DNA from 3 places in the Vibrio sp. 1069 genome. Region 3 is predicted to be linked to each of the others. Evidence: predicted binding sites of a transcription regulator. Region 3 holds the regulator's gene; each other region holds the start of a gene.
What was found. The regulator MetJ, encoded in region 3, represses methionine synthesis genes. The targets are predictions, from matches to a motif close to TTAGACNTNTANANGTCTAA.
Positions count from the first base shown of each region.

Region 1 (5,846 bases), on a different contig from region 3:
TTCCCACGTTGCACCTAAAAGTAGTTTGCTGTTTAAACTCAGCCATTCAGAAATCGTATTAAAGGACATAACCAAGTACCTCTACTTTTACGTTGTGCTTACGCAGGTATTCAAGAGCTGCGTTGTCATCTTCTTCGTTACCAAATAGCTCTGCGACCATCATGCCGAATTTCACGCCACCAGCGTAATCAAGGTCGGAACTCAAAATACTCACATCAATATTGTATTTACGAGAAATTTGCGACATTAACGGTGCATCGACGGTTGCGCCAGTAAACTCTAAGCGAACCAACGGATAGCTGCCATCAACACGTTCTGCTTGCAGACGTGCTTGGTAATCTTCAGGAATGGAAAGATCCAGCGTTGAGCGAATGAATTGGTGCGCTAGCTCTGTCTTAGGGTGCGCAAAAATATCGCCAACGGTGCCTTTTTCCACCAGCTCACCACCACCGATGATTGCTACTTCGTGACAGATGCTTTTTACGACTTCCATTTCGTGAGTGATAAGTAAAATCGTGATGTTGAGTTTGCGGTTGATCTCTTTCAATAACTCAAGGATAGATTGAGTTGTTGCTGGGTCTAGTGCGCTAGTGGCCTCATCACAAAGCAGCACGCTAGGATCGGATGCCAATGCACGAGCAATTGCCACACGCTGTTTTTGGCCGCCACTTAAGTTAGATGGGTAGCTCTCGTGTTTGTCGGCTAAGCCTACAAGCTTTAGCAACTCAGTTACTTTTGTTGTGATTTGCGATTTGTCTTTACCTGCCAGTTCTAGGGGCAATGCCACATTATCAAACACAGTACGAGACGAAAGCAGGTTAAAGTGCTGGAAGATCATGCCAATGTTACGGCGTGTTTCGACTAGTTGCTTTTTGCTGAGTTTGGTTAGATCTACACCATCAACGATGATGGAACCAGAGGTCGGCGCTTCTAACATGTTTACGCAGCGGATCAGCGTACTTTTACCAGCACCAGATGAACCGATAACACCAAAGATGGTGCCTTTGTCGATGTGTAGGTTAATGTCTTTCAGGGCAAGGATTTCCTTACTGCCTTGGTAGAACACTTTATTGACGTTTTTTATTTCTATCATGTTTCAACCTGCCCAAAGATACGGGGAACTTCGCTGTCAAAAACGGCCTTTGACAGAACTTAATGTTGAGCTTTATCTCAATTTTCAGTTGATGCTATGGGTTAAGCAGAATGAAGTCAATAGATATTTTTACGTCTAGACGTCTAAATGTATGGATGTTCTGTTTCGAAACGGAGATGTATAGATAGAAAGCAGGAGGTAGACGGCAGGGCACCCTCAGATTTACCGATTCTTGCCCAACAAATCAACCGTTTTGTCGAGGCCTAGAATGAATTAGATAGTGTTGAAGTTTATAAGGTATGTAATAATCTGATTAAACCGAGTTAATAGAGAAATACGTTTTGGCAAAACCTGCTGTTTTTATCGATCGTGATGGCGTGATAAACGTTGACCACGGCTACGTTCATGACGAACATGATTTTGAGTACATTGATGGTGTATTTGAAGCGACGAAAGCGCTAAAAGATAAAGGCTACCTTCTAGTGTTAGTGACGAATCAATCGGGCATCGCACGCGGTAAATTCAGTGAAGACCGTTTCTTGTCTCTGACTCAATGGATGGATTGGAACTTTGCTGATAATGGTGTTGAGTTCGATGGTATCTATTACTGTCCACATCATCCAGAACATGGCATTGGCGAGTACAAGCAAGATTGTGAGTGCCGTAAGCCAAAACCAGGCATGTTCATTTCTGCGCGTGACTTCTTGAAGATCGACATGGAGAAATCTGTGATGATCGGCGATAAAGCTGAAGACATGATGGCAGCAGAAGCGGCAGGCGTTGGCACTAAGATTTTGGTTCGCACTGGTAAGCCAGTAACAGAACAGGGCGAAGCCATTGCAACGGTAGTATTAGATAGCATTGCAGATGTGCCTGCGTACTTAAACAAGTAATCTTCATTACTGACTGAGTTAAGGGAAGCCACTGCTTCCCTTTTGTTTGATTCCTTCTTTTAGTCTGAACACTTATGAGCAAAAAACTCACCATTCTTGATATCGCAAAATTGGCAGGCGTGGGCAAATCGACAGTAAGCCGTGTGCTTACTAACGATCCAAAAGTGAAACCGCAAACGCGTGAGAAGGTAGAGCAAATCATTCGTGAATCAGGCTACGTCCCATCAAAGTCGGCGCAGTCGATGCGTGGTGGCAGTCAAAAGGTTATTGGGGTTATCATCTCCCGTTTAGATTCACCATCAGAAAATCGCGCCGTTGGTACCATGCTCAATGCTTTGTATTCCGCTGGTTATGATGCGGTGATCATGGAGAGCCAATTCGATCGCGATAAAACCAATGAGCATTTGGATGTGCTTAGACGTCGCAACGTCGATGGGGTGATCGTGTTTGGTTTTACTGGATGTGATGAGCGAGCATTGGCGGCGTGGGGGAATCGTATCGTCGTGATCGCGATGGACACGCAAATGGTTTCCTCGATCAACTACGATAACCAAGGTGTGATAGACATGGCTTTGTCTCACCTTGAGCAGCAATCTTTATCTCGCATTGCTTATATTGGTGTTGATCCTGAAGACAAAACCACTGGCTTAGCTCGTCTAAATGCTTATAAAGCTTGGTGTCAACGCAAGCAAATTGCACCTTGTTTCCAAACGGGTAAGTTGAGCCATGAAAGTGCTTATCAGTTGGTAGACAAAGTCCTTCAATCTGATACTCAGGCCATCGTGTGCGCCAGTGACACTATCGCGTTGGGCGTGATTAAGCGTCTTCAAGAGTTAGGCCGTGAAGACGTGGTTGTGACAGGTGTTGGTGGTAATGAATTGCTCTCTTTCCTTTTCCCTAAAGTATTTAGTGTCGATCCAGGTTATACCCTTGCAGGTGAGAAGTCCGCTAACATGCTGATCAATCAATTAAATGGCGATGAGGAAGTGGTTCACTTTACTCAACAGCCTATCGTTTGTTAATCCACACTAAAACGATCTGCTCTAAAATTATACTGTGATCATTCTCAATTAATGGGACTGTTCCCATTTTGTTTTTTGTCTTCGAATGGCAATATTAAAATTAAGAAATGGGAATGTTCCCATTTATAAAAACAAAATGATGAATCGAATGTATCCAATACAGGGTGGACAAAGTTATGAGTAAGATTGCGCGTAAAGACGTGGAGCGTCTTATTGAGCTGGTCGGGGGGCCGGACAATATTGCCAGTGTAAGTCACTGTTTAACTCGCTTGCGTTTTGTTCTAAATGATACGGACAAAGCAGATACGAAACAGTTAGAAGCATTACCGATGGTGAAGGGCTGTTTTACCAACGCAGGCCAGTTCCAAGTGGTTATCGGTACTGAAGTGGATGAAGTTTACAAGGTACTGATCGGACTGACGGGTAAAAGTGAAGCCAGCAAAGACGAAGCGAAGAACGCTGCTCGTCAAAACATGAATATCGTTGAGCGTGGTATTTCCCACCTTGCAGAAATCTTTGTACCACTGCTACCTGCGATCATTACCGGTGGTCTGATTCTTGGCTTCCGTAACGTGATTGGCGACATCAAGATGTTTGATGGTCAAACGCTAACGGAAATCAGCCAGTTTTGGGCAACGGTACACTCTTTCCTATGGCTAATTGGTGAAGCAATCTTCTTCTTCCTACCAGTTGGCGTGTGTTGGTCGACAGTGAAAAAACTCGGCGGTACTCCGATTTTGGGTATCACATTGGGTGTCACGCTGGTTTCGCCGCAGTTAATGAACGCTTACCTAATTGGTAAGCAAGTACCTGAAGTGTGGGACTTTGGCTTATTCGCCATCGAGAAAGTGGGCTATCAGGCGCAAGTGATTCCAGCAATGCTTGCTGGTATGGCTCTGGCGTTTATTGAAACCAACTTAAAACGCATCATTCCGTCTTACCTTTACCTAGTAGTCGTGCCGTTTGTCTCAATCATTGTGTCTGTGATTCTTGCGCACTCTATCATTGGTCCATTCGGTCGTATGTTGGGTGACGGCGTTGCTTTCGCAGCAAAAGCAGCCATGACGGGTGACTTCGCAATGATTGGCTCAACCATCTTCGGCTTCCTATACGCGCCATTGGTCATTACTGGTATTCACCACACCACCAACGCGGTAGACCTTCAACTGATGCAAGAGCTAGGCGGTACGCCAATTTGGCCTCTGATTGCACTTTCAAACATTGCTCAAGCGTCTGCGGTCGTCGGCATCATTATCATCAGTAAAAAACATGGCGAGCGTGATATCTCAGTGCCTGCGGCTATCTCTGCTTACCTTGGCGTGACTGAGCCGGCGATGTACGGCATCAACTTGAAATACAAGTTCCCAATGCTGAGCGCGATGATCGGTAGTGCGTGTGCTGCTGCTATTTGTGGTAGTGCGGGCGTAATGGCGAACGGTATCGGTGTGGGCGGTTTGCCGGGCATCTTGTCTATCCAACCGCAGTTCTGGGGCATTTTTGCTTTGGCTATGTTAGTCGCAATGCTGGTACCTGCTGCATTAACGTTAATTCTTTATAAGCGTGCACAAGCCAAAGGTGAGCTTGAGCCTGCAAACGCGTAATTCTATTTGAGGCAGTGACTTGGCTGCCTCCTCCTATTTTTCTTTTCAAATTTTAAGTTTCCGATTACTGGTAAGTGAGTGTTAGAAATGGCTATGACCAAGCATGATGAGAGCTGGTGGAAAACCGCAACCATCTATCAAATTTACCCAAAAAGCTTTTGTGACAGTGGCAGTAAAGGCACGGGCGACATCAAAGGGATCATTTCTAAGCTGGATTATCTTAAGCACCTTGGTGTGGATGCGATTTGGCTGACGCCGGTTTACCAATCGCCAATGATCGACAACGGTTATGACATCTCCGATTATTACTCGATTAACCCTGAGTTCGGCACTATGGAAGATTTCGATACTTTGCTAGCAGAAGCGCATCAGTTGGGTATTCGTATCATCATGGACATTGTAGTAAACCACACGTCGACAGAACACAAGTGGTTCCAATCCGCACTGGGTGATAAAAACAGCCCATACCGTGATTACTACATCTGGAAAGATCCGGTAGATGGTGCTGAACCAAACAACTGGCAATCAAAGTTTGGTGGCAACGCTTGGGCGCTGGATGAAAAAACAGGCCAGTACTATTTGCACCTTTTTGCTAAAGAGCAAGCGGACTTAAACTGGGAAAACCCAGTAGTGCGTGAAGAAGTGAAAGAAGTCATCAGCTTCTGGGCAGACAAAGGTGTCGATGGTTTCCGTCTCGACGTTATCAACCTGATTTCCAAGCAGCAAGATTTTCCAAGTGACGATATTGGTGATGGTCGTCGTTTCTACACGGATGGTCCACGTGTGCACGAATACCTTCAAGAGATTAGCGAATCTGTGTTTCAAAAATACGGCAGCGTGACGGTGGGTGAAATGTCTTCCACTACGCTAGAGCACTGCCAGCAATATTCTTCGCTAGACGGCAAAGAGCTATCCATGGTGTTCAACTTCCATCATCTGAAAGTCGATTATCCAAATGGTGAAAAATGGACCAAAGCGCCGTTTGATTTCATTCAGTTAAAACAGATCTTCAATCATTGGCAAACGGGCTTAAATGGCAAAGGGTGGGGGGCGCTGTTCTGGTGTAACCACGACCAGCCACGCGTTGTGAGCCGATTAGGTAACGACGAGCAATACCGTGTTGAATCTGCCAAGATGCTTGCGGCATCAGTGCACATGATGCAAGGCACACCTTATGTTTACCAGGGGGAAGAGATCGGCATGACCAACCCGGGTTATACCGAAATCAGCCAATATC
Region 1 covers NZ_JAWOWP010000006.1:76,796-82,641, reverse strand. Annotated here, with positions in the region: gene R7040_RS11890 (methionine ABC transporter permease) at 1-69, opposite strand, end outside; gene metN (methionine ABC transporter ATP-binding protein MetN) at 59-1,093, opposite strand; gene gmhB (D-glycero-beta-D-manno-heptose 1,7-bisphosphate 7-phosphatase) at 1,435-1,986, shown strand; gene treR (trehalose operon repressor TreR) at 2,061-3,008, shown strand; gene treB (PTS trehalose transporter subunit IIBC) at 3,185-4,609, shown strand; gene treC (alpha,alpha-phosphotrehalase) at 4,697-5,846, shown strand, end outside.
Region 1: a site for MetJ is predicted at 1,221-1,240, ahead of metN (methionine ABC transporter ATP-binding protein MetN). Genes of this name have one in related genera too.

Region 2 (5,846 bases), on a different contig from region 3:
AAACATTGAAGCAATTTCGACGCTTGCGCAAGATAAACTCGTACCACTTTGCCAACAATCCGTTGTTGTTACTCAAGGCTTCATAGGATCTGACGAAGCCGGTAATACAACAACATTAGGTCGAGGGGGCAGCGATTACAGCGCCGCCTTAATTGCTGAGAGCGTTAAAGCGGCAGGGCTAGAAATCTGGACTGATGTTCCGGGAATCTACACAACAGACCCGCGAATTGCACCAAAAGCCTCACCAATTCCCGAGATCAGCTTTAGTGAAGCTTCAGAAATGGCTAACTTTGGCGCTAAAATCCTTCACCCTTCTACGCTAGTACCTGCATTGCGCCACGACATTCCGGTATTTGTAGGGTCATCGAAAGAGCCAGAAAAAGGGGGAACTTGGATTCGCCACCAAGTCGAAAGCTCACCGTTATTCCGTGCGCTAGCTTTGCGTTGTAACCAAACCATGGTAACGCTACGCAGCGCCAATATGTTCCACGCATACGGTTTTTTAGCAAAGGTCTTTGAGATCCTTGCAAAGCATAAGATCTCTGTCGATTTGATCACGACATCTGAAATCAGTGTATCGTTAACACTTGATCAAACTGATACCTCTGGCGGAGCACCACAGCTGCCGCAAGCTGCACGAGAAGAGTTAGAAGAGTTATGTAAGGTAGAAGTTGAACATGACCTATGCCTCGTTGCTCTCATTGGAAACAACATGAGTGAGAGTAAAGGCTACGCGAAACAGGTTTTTGGCACGCTAGAAGATTTTAACCTACGCATGATTTGTTATGGCGCTAGCCCTCACAACTTATGCTTCTTGCTCCATGAATCGGTATCGAAACAAGCCATACAAAAACTCCACACTGAGTTGTTTGAGAAGTAAGTTCAACTCAATAAAACAAAGGGCTGCGTATTTGCAGCCCTTTGTCGTTTCATTAGTTGTTACATTTGGACGAGGTAAACATCAATTTAACCGTTAATGTTTGGCCCTAACCATTTTTCAGCCTCGATCCTATCCCACCCCTTACGATCGGCGTAACTCTCTAGCTGATCTTCTTGGATCTGTGCGATCGCAAAGTAACGTGAGTCAGGATGAGAGAAATACCAACCAGAGACTGACGCGCCCGGATACATTGCATAGCTGGAGGTTAGAGTCATACCAATGTTCTCTTCCACATTAAGTAACTCCCAAAGCGGTCCTTTTTCAGTATGTTCAGGACACGCGGGATAACCCGGCGCAGGGCGAATACCTTGGTATTTTTCACGAATGAGATCATCGTTAGATAAATCTTCATCAGCTGCATAACCCCAAATTTCTTTACGGACACGCTCATGCAAATACTCAGCAAACGCTTCGGCTAGGCGATCCGCCACCGCTTGAATCATAATTGCGTTGTAATCATCTCCCTGTGCTTTGTATTCATCAGCAAGCTCTCGTTCACCAATACCACCAGTGACAGCAAATGCCCCTATCCAATCATGTTTACCCGACTCTTTAGGTGCGATGTAGTCGGATAAACAATAGTTGAATCCTTTTGGTTTCTCGGTCTGTTGTCGCAAGTTACGTAATACTTTCACAACGTCGGTACGAGTTTCATCAGCATAAACTTCAATGTCGTCCCCCACGCTCGCAGCAGGGAATAAGCCACACATTCCACGCGCTTTTAACAGGCCTTCTCGCTCAACTCGATCAAGTAACTCGTTGGCATCTTCGAATAAACGTTTTGCTTCTTCACCAACTTCTTCATGTTGGAAAATTGTTGGATACTTACCCACAAGTGACCAAGTCATAAAGAATGGTGTCCAATCGATGTATTGACGTAATATAGCCACATCAAAATCATCGAAGATATGAATGCCAGGCTTAACAGGCACTGGAGGGGTGTAAGCTTCCCAATCGATAGCAACTTTATTCGCTCGAGCCGCTTCTAATGTCACTGGTTTGGTTCTCGGTTTCTTTCGATTATGTTGATCACGTACTCGTTCGTAATCAGCTTCAAGTTTTTCAACAAACTCAGGGCGACGTTCATCTGACAGAAGAGAAGTACATACGCCCACTGCACGTGAGGCGTTGTTCACGTAAACCACTGGATGCTTGTAATTTTGCTCAATCTTAACTGCTGTATGGGCTTTTGACGTTGTTGCGCCACCGATGAGAAGAGGTAAGTTAAAGTCGAGACGCTCCATCTCTTTTGCAACATGCACCATTTCGTCTAATGAAGGCGTGATCAACCCTGATAAACCAATAATATCGACGTTTTCTTCTTGCGCTACTTTTAAGATCTTTTCGCAAGGAACCATGACACCAAGATCAATAATTTCATAATTATTGCACTGCAATACAACGCCAACGATATTTTTCCCGATATCATGTACATCACCTTTGACCGTCGCTAGCAAAATCTTACCGTTTGTTTGTCCCACCTGCTTTTCTGCATTGATGTAGGGCTCCAGATGCGCGACTGCTTGCTTCATCACTCGTGCAGATTTTACGACCTGAGGAAGGAACATTTTACCTTCACCAAACAAGTCTCCGACGACGTTCATCCCATCCATTAGTGGGCCTTCAATCACCTCTAATGGCTTTGAAGCGTTGACACGAGCCTCTTCGGTATCATCAACGATGAACTCAGTTATTCCTTTCACTAACGCGTGCTCTAAACGCTTTTCAACAGGCCAAGTTCTCCACTCAAGTGCAGAGGCATCCTCCTCTTTACCTACCCCTTTGCCTGCATATTCCGCCGCGATATCTAACAATCTCTCAGTGGCGTCATCACGACGGTTAAGAACGACATCTTCCACAGCCTCACGCAATTTTTCAGGCACGTTATCGTAGATTTCTAACTGACCCGCATTCACAATCCCCATATCCATACCATTTTTAAAACAGTGGTAGAGGAACACCGCGTGAATCGCTTCACGTACATAGTTATTGCCACGGAAAGAGAATGAGACGTTAGAAACACCACCAGATATCATCGCATGTGGTAAATCACGTTTGATATCGCCAACGGCTTCAATGAAATCCACCGCGTAGTTATTATGCTCCTCGATCCCCGTAGCAATGGCAAAAATGTTGGGGTCAAAAATGATGTCTTCTGGTGGAAAGCCCACTTCATCAACAAGAATTCGGTAAGCGTTGGTACAAATTTCTACTTTGCGCTCACGTGTATCTGCTTGCCCAATCTCATCAAACGCCATCACAATCACAGCCGCACCGTAACGGCGGATCAACTTAGCTTGTTCAACGAATTTCTCTTTGCCTTCTTTGAGAGAGATCGAGTTAACAATGCCTTTGCCTTGGATGCACTTAAGACCGGCTTCAATAACCTCCCACTTGGAAGAGTCAACCATGATTGGTACTTTTGAGATTTCAGGTTCTGACGCACAAAGGTTTAAAAAGCGAACCATACAAGCTTGTGCATCCAACATGCCTTCATCCATGTTGATATCGATAATTTGAGCGCCATTTTCAACTTGTTGACGAGCCACATCGAGCGCTTCATCGTACAGCTCTTCTTTAATTAAGCGCTTAAAACGCGCAGAACCGGTTACATTCGTACGCTCACCGACATTGATAAATAAAGAGTCTTTATCAATAGCGAGTGGCTCCAGGCCAGACAAGCGACAAGCAACGGGAAGTTCAGGTAATTGACGAGGGGCGATATTTTCAACCGCGAGTGCCATTTGGCGAATGTGCTCAGGAGTTGTACCACAACACCCACCAATCAAGTTTAAAAAGCCACTTTGAGCCCACTCTTTAACATGCTTAGCCATATCTTCTGGCGACAAATCGTATTCGCCGAATGCATTCGGAAGCCCAGCATTTGGGTGAGCGGAAACAAAAGATTCTGATATACGAGAGAGCTCTTCAACATAAGGACGCAGCTCATCTGGACCAAGTGCACAGTTCAAACCAAACGAAATCGGTTTAACATGACGTAATGAGTTGTAAAACGCTTCTGTGGTTTGACCGGATAATGTCCGACCGGAAGCATCAGTAATAGTCCCCGAGATCATCACAGGCAACTCAATCCCCATCTCTTCAAACACACTTTCAACAGCAAATGAACAAGCCTTAGCGTTAAGCGTATCGAAGATGGTCTCGATAAGAATAAGGTCTGAACCACCTTTAATTAGAGCACGAGTCGATTCAGAGTAAGCCTCAACTAACTCGTCGAAAGAAACATTTCGATATCCAGGGTCGTTTACATCAGGAGAGATAGAACAAGTGCGGTTCGTCGGCCCTAAAACCCCTGCGACATAACGCGGTTTATCGGGTGTTTTTTCGGTCCATTCGTCTGCAACTTCACGTGCAAGCTTGGCAGCTGCAAAGTTAATTTCTTCACTTAGGCTTTCCATCTCGTAGTCAGCCATCGCAATGGTTGTTGCGTTAAACGTGTTGGTTTCGAGAATATCTGCACCCGCTTCTAAATATGCAGCGTGAATTTCCTTGATAAGTTGAGGCTGACTTAGAACCAACAGGTCGTTGTTACCTTTTAGATCACAATGCCAATCCGCAAAGCGCGTTCCTCGATAGTCTTGCTCTTCAAGTTTGTATCCCTGAATCATGGTTCCCATACCACCATCAATCAAAAGAATACGTTGCTTCAATTGAGCTTCAATCTGTTGTCTTACGTTACTTCCCACAGTACAGCCTCATTCCTTTAGTTATCTTTCCATCCTATCACACAAACTTCAGGAGTCTAGACGTCTAAACGTGGAATTAATGATTATTTTATCTCCTTCTTAACTTACAAAATAATCACGAAAAAATGTTTGCTATTTAAGCAGCATCAGCCGAGAATTCCATTCATAAAATGTTACAAATAGAGAGCTCTATGTCGGTCTATCATACTTTATGTTTTCTATCCGCAGCTGCGATGCTAATTGCTTTTGTAAACAGCAAGATAGGAAAGATGCAAACCACCATTGCGATTACCGCAGGTTCAATGGTGCTTTCACTTCTAATCTTAATTGCGGGTCAAAACAACTGGTTCCATCTCACCGAAATTGCAACGGAGACGGTCACAAGGATTAACTTCGAAGATTTCTTGCTCAAAGGCATTCTTGGCTTCTTACTATTTGCTGGTGGACTAGGCATCAAACTCCCGAACCTTAAAGATCAAAAGTGGGAGATCACTGTTTTAGCCCTTGGAGCCACACTGTTTTCTACGTTCTTTATTGGATTTGCGCTGTATGGGTTTTGTCAGTTAATTGGCATCCAATTTGATTTGGTCTACTGCTTACTATTTGGTGCTCTAATATCGCCAACTGACCCAATCGCTGTATTGGCTATTGTGAAAAAACTAGATGCTCCTAAACGTATCTCCACTCAGATTGAAGGAGAATCGCTCTTCAATGATGGCTTCGGTTTGGTTATCTTCGTCACTCTATTTACGATTGCATTTGGCACTGAGGCACCAACTGTAGGTAGTGTCACCTTACTCTTCATCCAAGAAGCTATCGGTGGTATCACATATGGTTTCGTCCTCGGTTTGCTATTCCACTACTTGATCAGTGCCACCGATGATCACTCAATGGAATTGTTACTTACCATTGGTGTCCCAACAGCAGGTTACGCATTTGCTGAATACATCCATGTATCAGGCCCACTAGCAATGGTTGTATCCGGTATTATGATTGGCAACTGGACACGCTTTATTGGCTTTTCAAAAGAGAGTGAAGATCACCTTGACCATTTTTGGGAGCTTGTTGATGAGTTCTTGAATGGCGTGTTATTCCTACTGATCGGCATGTCGATGCTGCTGTTTGAATTCCACAAAGAAGACTGGATCATGATGGCTATTTCAGTCCCTCTTGTACTAGCAGCTCGCTATTTAAGCGTA
Region 2 covers NZ_JAWOWP010000037.1:2,234-8,079, forward strand. Annotated here, with positions in the region: gene lysC (lysine-sensitive aspartokinase 3) at 1-880, shown strand, start outside; gene metH (methionine synthase) at 967-4,647, opposite strand; gene R7040_RS23990 (cation:proton antiporter) at 4,839-5,846, shown strand, end outside.
Region 2: a site for MetJ is predicted at 4,696-4,715, ahead of metH (methionine synthase). Genes of this name have one in related genera too.

Region 3 (5,846 bases):
AGTATGGCACTGATAGGGGAATAAAAAACCCTGGATTAATTCCAGGGTTTTTAGGTCAATCGCAACTTTAAAATAAACCAGCCAATCGGTTGAGGTCGGATTGAATAGCGCCGGCTGTCACTTCTCTGCCAGCGCCTGGTCCTCGAATGACCAGAGGGTTATCTTTGTACCACTTGCTCTCTATGGCAAAAATGTTATCGCATGGCAATAAGTTGGCGAGCGCGTGCTCACGAGATAACGCTTCGACTCCCACCGTTGCTTTACCATTTTTTTCTAAACGCGCCACATAGCGAAGCACTTGATCGTTTCTCTGTGCTTTTGTCAGACGCTCTTGAAGTATTTCACTCAACAACGCTCCATTATCGAAGAAATCATCTAAGCTCAGTTCTCTTAATTCTTCTGGCACCAAAGACTCAACTTTAACGCTGTCTGGTTCTATATCTAGGCCCGACTCTCGAGCCAAGATGACTAACTTACGCATTACATCGGAGCCATCTAAATCAGAACGAGGATCAGGTTCGGTTAAACCTTGCTGCCAAGCAAGATCGACTAAATCATTAAATGGCACAGAACCATCAAACTGTTGGAACAGCCATGATAGCGTCCCCGAGAAAATACCCGATAGAGCGACGATTTCATCCCCACTTTCACGAAGATCTCGCACGGTATGGTTTATCGGTAACCCAGCACCAACCGTTGCGTTGTATAGCCAATGACGACCAATTTTAGCGAATGCATCTTGAACCTGATGGTAGTACTGGCTATCTGCGGAACCGGCAACTTTGTTAGCGGAAATCAAATGAATGCCTTGCTGTGCGATTTCTACGTAGCGCTGAGCCAACTCTTTACTTGCGGTAACATCAAGCACGACGGCTTCATCGTAGCTTTTAAGCGCTCCCAAACGTGCCAGCCAATCCCCATTGTTTGCTATGCTTTCATCATCAAATCGTTCAGCAACACTCGCCGCCTCAATACCTTGCTCATCGAACCAATAGGTTTGGCTATCCACAACCGCGACAAGATCAAAGCTCATACCATGACGTTTTTCGAGCTCACTTTTTTGCGTCGCAAATAAATTTAACCAACTAGAACCAATATTACCCTTGCCACATAAAGCCACTGCCACGCGTTTTTGCGCTTGGAACAACTGGCTATGAATCGTTTGAACCAACGCCTCAGTATCAGTACGGCGCAAAACAGCGACTAGGCTCAGCCCTGAGTCTGTTTCAGAGATAAATTCTACCGGAGAGTGCTTTAGCTTCTGATAAAAGCCAAAGCAATGATTGGCGTTTTTCGTAACGCCTGCACCTACCGCAGCTAAGAGCGAGTAACCTTCTTTTAGCTTAATTTCAGCCTCTACCGCAAGCTCTTGCAAGTGTTTCAATGCACCACCGGCGATTTCTGCGGTGTAAGCCAAGCGTAGCGTGTGCTGATCGGATTGAGCTTCAAATGCCAGTGGCTCTAATTGCGCGCGCTGCAACGCTTGTAATACATCACTCTGTGTTTTTTCGAAGTCGTGCCCATGCATGAAAGACAACTGCACCAATAAAACATCATCCAGTGAAGTAATAATTTTAGCGCCACGACCAGATGCCAATACACGCTCAATACGAGTAGAACCCGACTCTGGCAGATAGCTACACTTGAGATTAAGGTCCATGGTACTTTGCGCCACAGGCTGAAGCGTGCGACTGTGTAGCACTGGGGCAGCTAAGCGAGCAAGTTCACTGGCTTCATCCAATCGAAGTAACGGTAATAAACAAGCGTCAGACACCAAACGTGGATCGGCACTATAGACACCAGCAACATCACTCCAAATCGTGACAGTACTGACTTCAGCAAGCGCGCCTATGACCGTTGCAGAATAGTCAGAGCCGTTACGACCAAGTAGAATGGTTTCTCCTGCCTCGTTCTGAGCCATAAAGCCAGTAATTACCACACGTTTATGGTTATGCTGCGCGAGGATCTCTTTAATTAAAGGGTATGAACGAGCGCGATCAACCTCTGGTTGAGTTCCCGCTTCTGCACGTAAAAACGCTCGTGCATCTTGTGCAACCGCAGGGATAGAACGTTGAGATAATAACGCGGCCAATAGGCGAGCAGACCATACTTCTCCGTGCCCCAGTACCGCGGCTTTTTGCGCATTAGTGAGTGGTGCAGTCAGCTCCGAGAGAGTACTGAACTCATCATGTAATAAAGCTAACAGCTCTTCTTTTGCTTCACTCTCCAACAAGCTTTCTATTAGCTCAGTTTGAAACTGTCTTAAGCTTTGAAGCGCTTCATGCGCAATTCGGCCATCTTTATTTAACCCTTCCAAAAACTCAATCAAGCGATTAGTGGTTTTTCCTGCAGCAGAGACGACCACAAGATCATTTTCTGTCGAATACTCTTTGAGAATACCCACAACGCGTAAGTAGCATTCTGGGTTTGCTAAGCTACTGCCACCAAACTTATGCAGCTGACGTTGTACAGTCATTGTTATCGTCTCCTATTACTGGGTAGCTTTAGCGAACGCTTGTTCTAAATCTGTGATGAGGTCTTGTGCATCTTCCAAACCGACAGACAAACGCAATAGTTGATGAGAGACCCCAGCCTCCGCCAGTGCCTCCTCACCCATTGCACGGTGAGTCATGGATGCCGGGTGGCAAATCAAACTTTCTACACCACCTAATGATTCAGCTAATGAAAACAGTTGGAGCTCTTTCACAAACACCTTTAACTGCTCAAACGAACCAGCAAACTCAAAACTCAACATAGAGCCAAAGCCCGTTTGCTGCTTTTTAGCGATGTCATGACCTGGATGTTCCGGCAGGCTTGGATGATAGATAGTTTTAACTAACGCTTGTTTCTGTAGGTAAGCCAGTACCTGCTGTGAGCTCTCTTCATGTACTTTCATACGAGCACCAAGCGTACGAATACCTCGCAGTGTCATGTAACTATCGAAAGGTGTGCCCGTTGCACCAATACAATTGCCCCACCATGCAAGCTCTTCTGCATGCGCTTCTGTGTTGGTGATGATTACCCCACCAATTACGTCCGAATGACCGTTGATGTACTTTGTTGTGGAGTGGATAACAAAATCCGCACCTAGCTCTAAAGGTTTTTGGTACACGGGTGTCAAAAAGGTATTGTCCACCGCAACTAACGCGCCGACTTGTTTCGCTTTTTCACAGGTAGCTGCAATATCCACTACGCGAACCAGAGGGTTTGACGGAGTTTCTAGCAAAATGAGTTTTGGTTTTTGTGCCAATGCAGCATCTAAAGCCTGTTCGTCTGATTGATCGACAAACTGAACCTTAAAATCGCCTTTGCTAGCTCGAGTATTAAAAAGACGATAGGTGCCGCCATAACAATCGTGAGGAGCAATAATGAGATCATCTGGGCCGAGAAAAGCGGAAACCCATAAATTTAATGCCGACGTACCGCAGTTAGTAACAACCGCTCCTTTTCCAGACTCAAGTTCAGATAGCGCACTTTCCAACAGTCCGCGGTTTGGATTACCAGATCGTGTGTAATCATACTTGGGCACTTCACCAAAAGCAGGAAAACCATAGTTAGTGGAAAGATAAATAGGTGGAACGACAGCATGATATTGGCTGTCTGATTCAATACCAGTGCGTACTGCAATGGTCGCAGGTTTGCGAGTGCTCATGGGTGTATCCTTTCACGGGTAATGACTTCTAAATAGGAATGCGCTATATCTAATGAGTAACATAAAGTGATCAACACGCTTCCTTTGCTGTTATGTTCACTTTACTCGTCAAAAAATGAGACGTCAACACTTCTAGACGTCTATATGTCTTTGCTTATGGCGGTAAATGCAGCTAAAATCAGCACCTAAATTATTTTTAACCGATTACATAAATGAAGGTGTGCAATGGCTGACTGGAATGGCGAATACATTAGCCCATATGCAGAGCACGGCAAAAAAAGCGAACAAGTAAAAAAAATTACCGTCTCTATCCCGCTAAAAGTTTTAAAGGTGCTAACTGATGAGCGTACTCGCCGTCAGATCAATAACTTACGCCATGCAACCAATAGCGAACTGCTATGCGAGGCATTTTTGCACGCGTACACAGGTCAGCCACTTCCGACAGATGAAGACCTTCGTAAAGACCGTCCTGATGATATTCCAACAGAAGTAAAAGCGCTGATGACGGAAATGGGCATCGAATTTGAGTCATTCGACGAAGAATAAAAAAGCCTGATAAGAGGTTTCAGGTAATAACTCTTGCCTCGAGCCAAATGAATGACATAAAAAATGGGACGCAATAGCGTCCCATTTTTTATGTATCACATCTGAAAGATATATTACTCTGCCATGTAGTTTTCAGGCATCTCGATACGAGCTACACCTGAATTAACCGCCGCCTGAGCAACCGCTTTTGCAACACGTGGTAGCAAACGTGAATCCATTGGTTTTGGAATAATATAGTCCGCACCAAACTCTAGCTTATCAACACCTGCAGCCTTCAATACGGCTTCAGGTACAGGCTCTTTTGCTAGCTCACGAATCGCCTCAACGGCTGCAAGTTTCATTTCATCATTGATTTCACTTGCACGCACATCAAGAGCACCACGGAAAATGAATGGGAAACACAATACGTTGTTAACTTGGTTAGGATAATCACTACGGCCAGTACCCATGATCAAGTCATCACGAACTGCGTGAGCAAGTTCCGGCTTGATTTCAGGATCCGGGTTAGAACATGCGAATACGATTGGCTTATCTGCCATCAACTTCAACGCTTCCGCTGGCAATAGGTTTGGACCAGATACACCTAGGAACAGATCTGCACCTTCAATCACGTCTTCTAGTGTGCGCTTATCTGTATTGTTCGCAAATAGCTGCTTATATTCATTAAGATCATCACGACGAGTGTGAATCACACCTTTGCGATCTAGCATGTAGATTTTTTCGCGCATTGCGCCGCATTTGATCAGAAGCTCCATACACGCTACAGCGGCAGCGCCAGCGCCAAGACAAACAATTGTTGAATCTTCAAGTTTCTTACCTTGAAGTTCGATTGCATTCAGCATACCCGCTGCCGTTACAATAGCAGTACCATGTTGATCATCGTGGAATACTGGTACATCACAACGCTCAATCAGACGCTTTTCAATCTCAAAACAGTCTGGTGCTTTAATATCTTCAAGGTTGATACCGCCAAAAGTGTCTGCAATGCTCGCAACAGTATCAACAAATTCATCGATCGTGCGGTGCTTAACTTCAATATCAATAGAGTCAAGACCTGCGAAACGCTTAAACAGTAACGCTTTACCTTCCATCACTGGCTTAGATGCAAGTGGACCTAGGTTACCTAGACCTAGAATAGCGGTACCGTTAGAAATAACAGCAACCATGTTCCCTTTTGCAGTGTACTTGTACACGTTATCCGGGTTTTGTGCGATTTCACGCACTGGCTCTGCAACACCAGGGCTGTAAGCAAGGGCAAGATCACCCGCCGTTTCCGCAGGCTTTGTAAGTTCGACAGCAATCTTTCCTGGAGTTGGATAAGCATGGTAATCCAATGCTTTTTGGCGATGTTCTTCTTCTGGAGTGGCTGCTTGGTGGTTGTCTTCAGACATGGACGTTTCTCTTTTTTATTTTTAGGTAAGGGGGCATAAATTCTATCGGATAGAAATCAAACTTCATAGGCAAGATTGCGAGCAATATCCTTAAAAAGCCGATAATAAAAGAGATTAGACCAGATAACGGGGTTAAGCACCTGATTTTCGAGTCAGGTGCTCTTTCTTCTTACTATTATTGGAGTATGCAAACTCAGAAAGTATCGTTACTCTTCGTCCACGTATTGCGCTTGGAGATAATTCTCAATACCAGACAT
Region 3 covers NZ_JAWOWP010000023.1:44,755-50,600, forward strand. Annotated here, with positions in the region: gene R7040_RS22165 (bifunctional aspartate kinase/homoserine dehydrogenase II) at 68-2,476, opposite strand; gene R7040_RS22170 (O-succinylhomoserine (thiol)-lyase) at 2,492-3,652, opposite strand; gene metJ (met regulon transcriptional regulator MetJ) at 3,878-4,198, shown strand; gene R7040_RS22180 (malic enzyme-like NAD(P)-binding protein) at 4,312-5,589, opposite strand; gene bfr (bacterioferritin) at 5,796-5,846, opposite strand, start outside.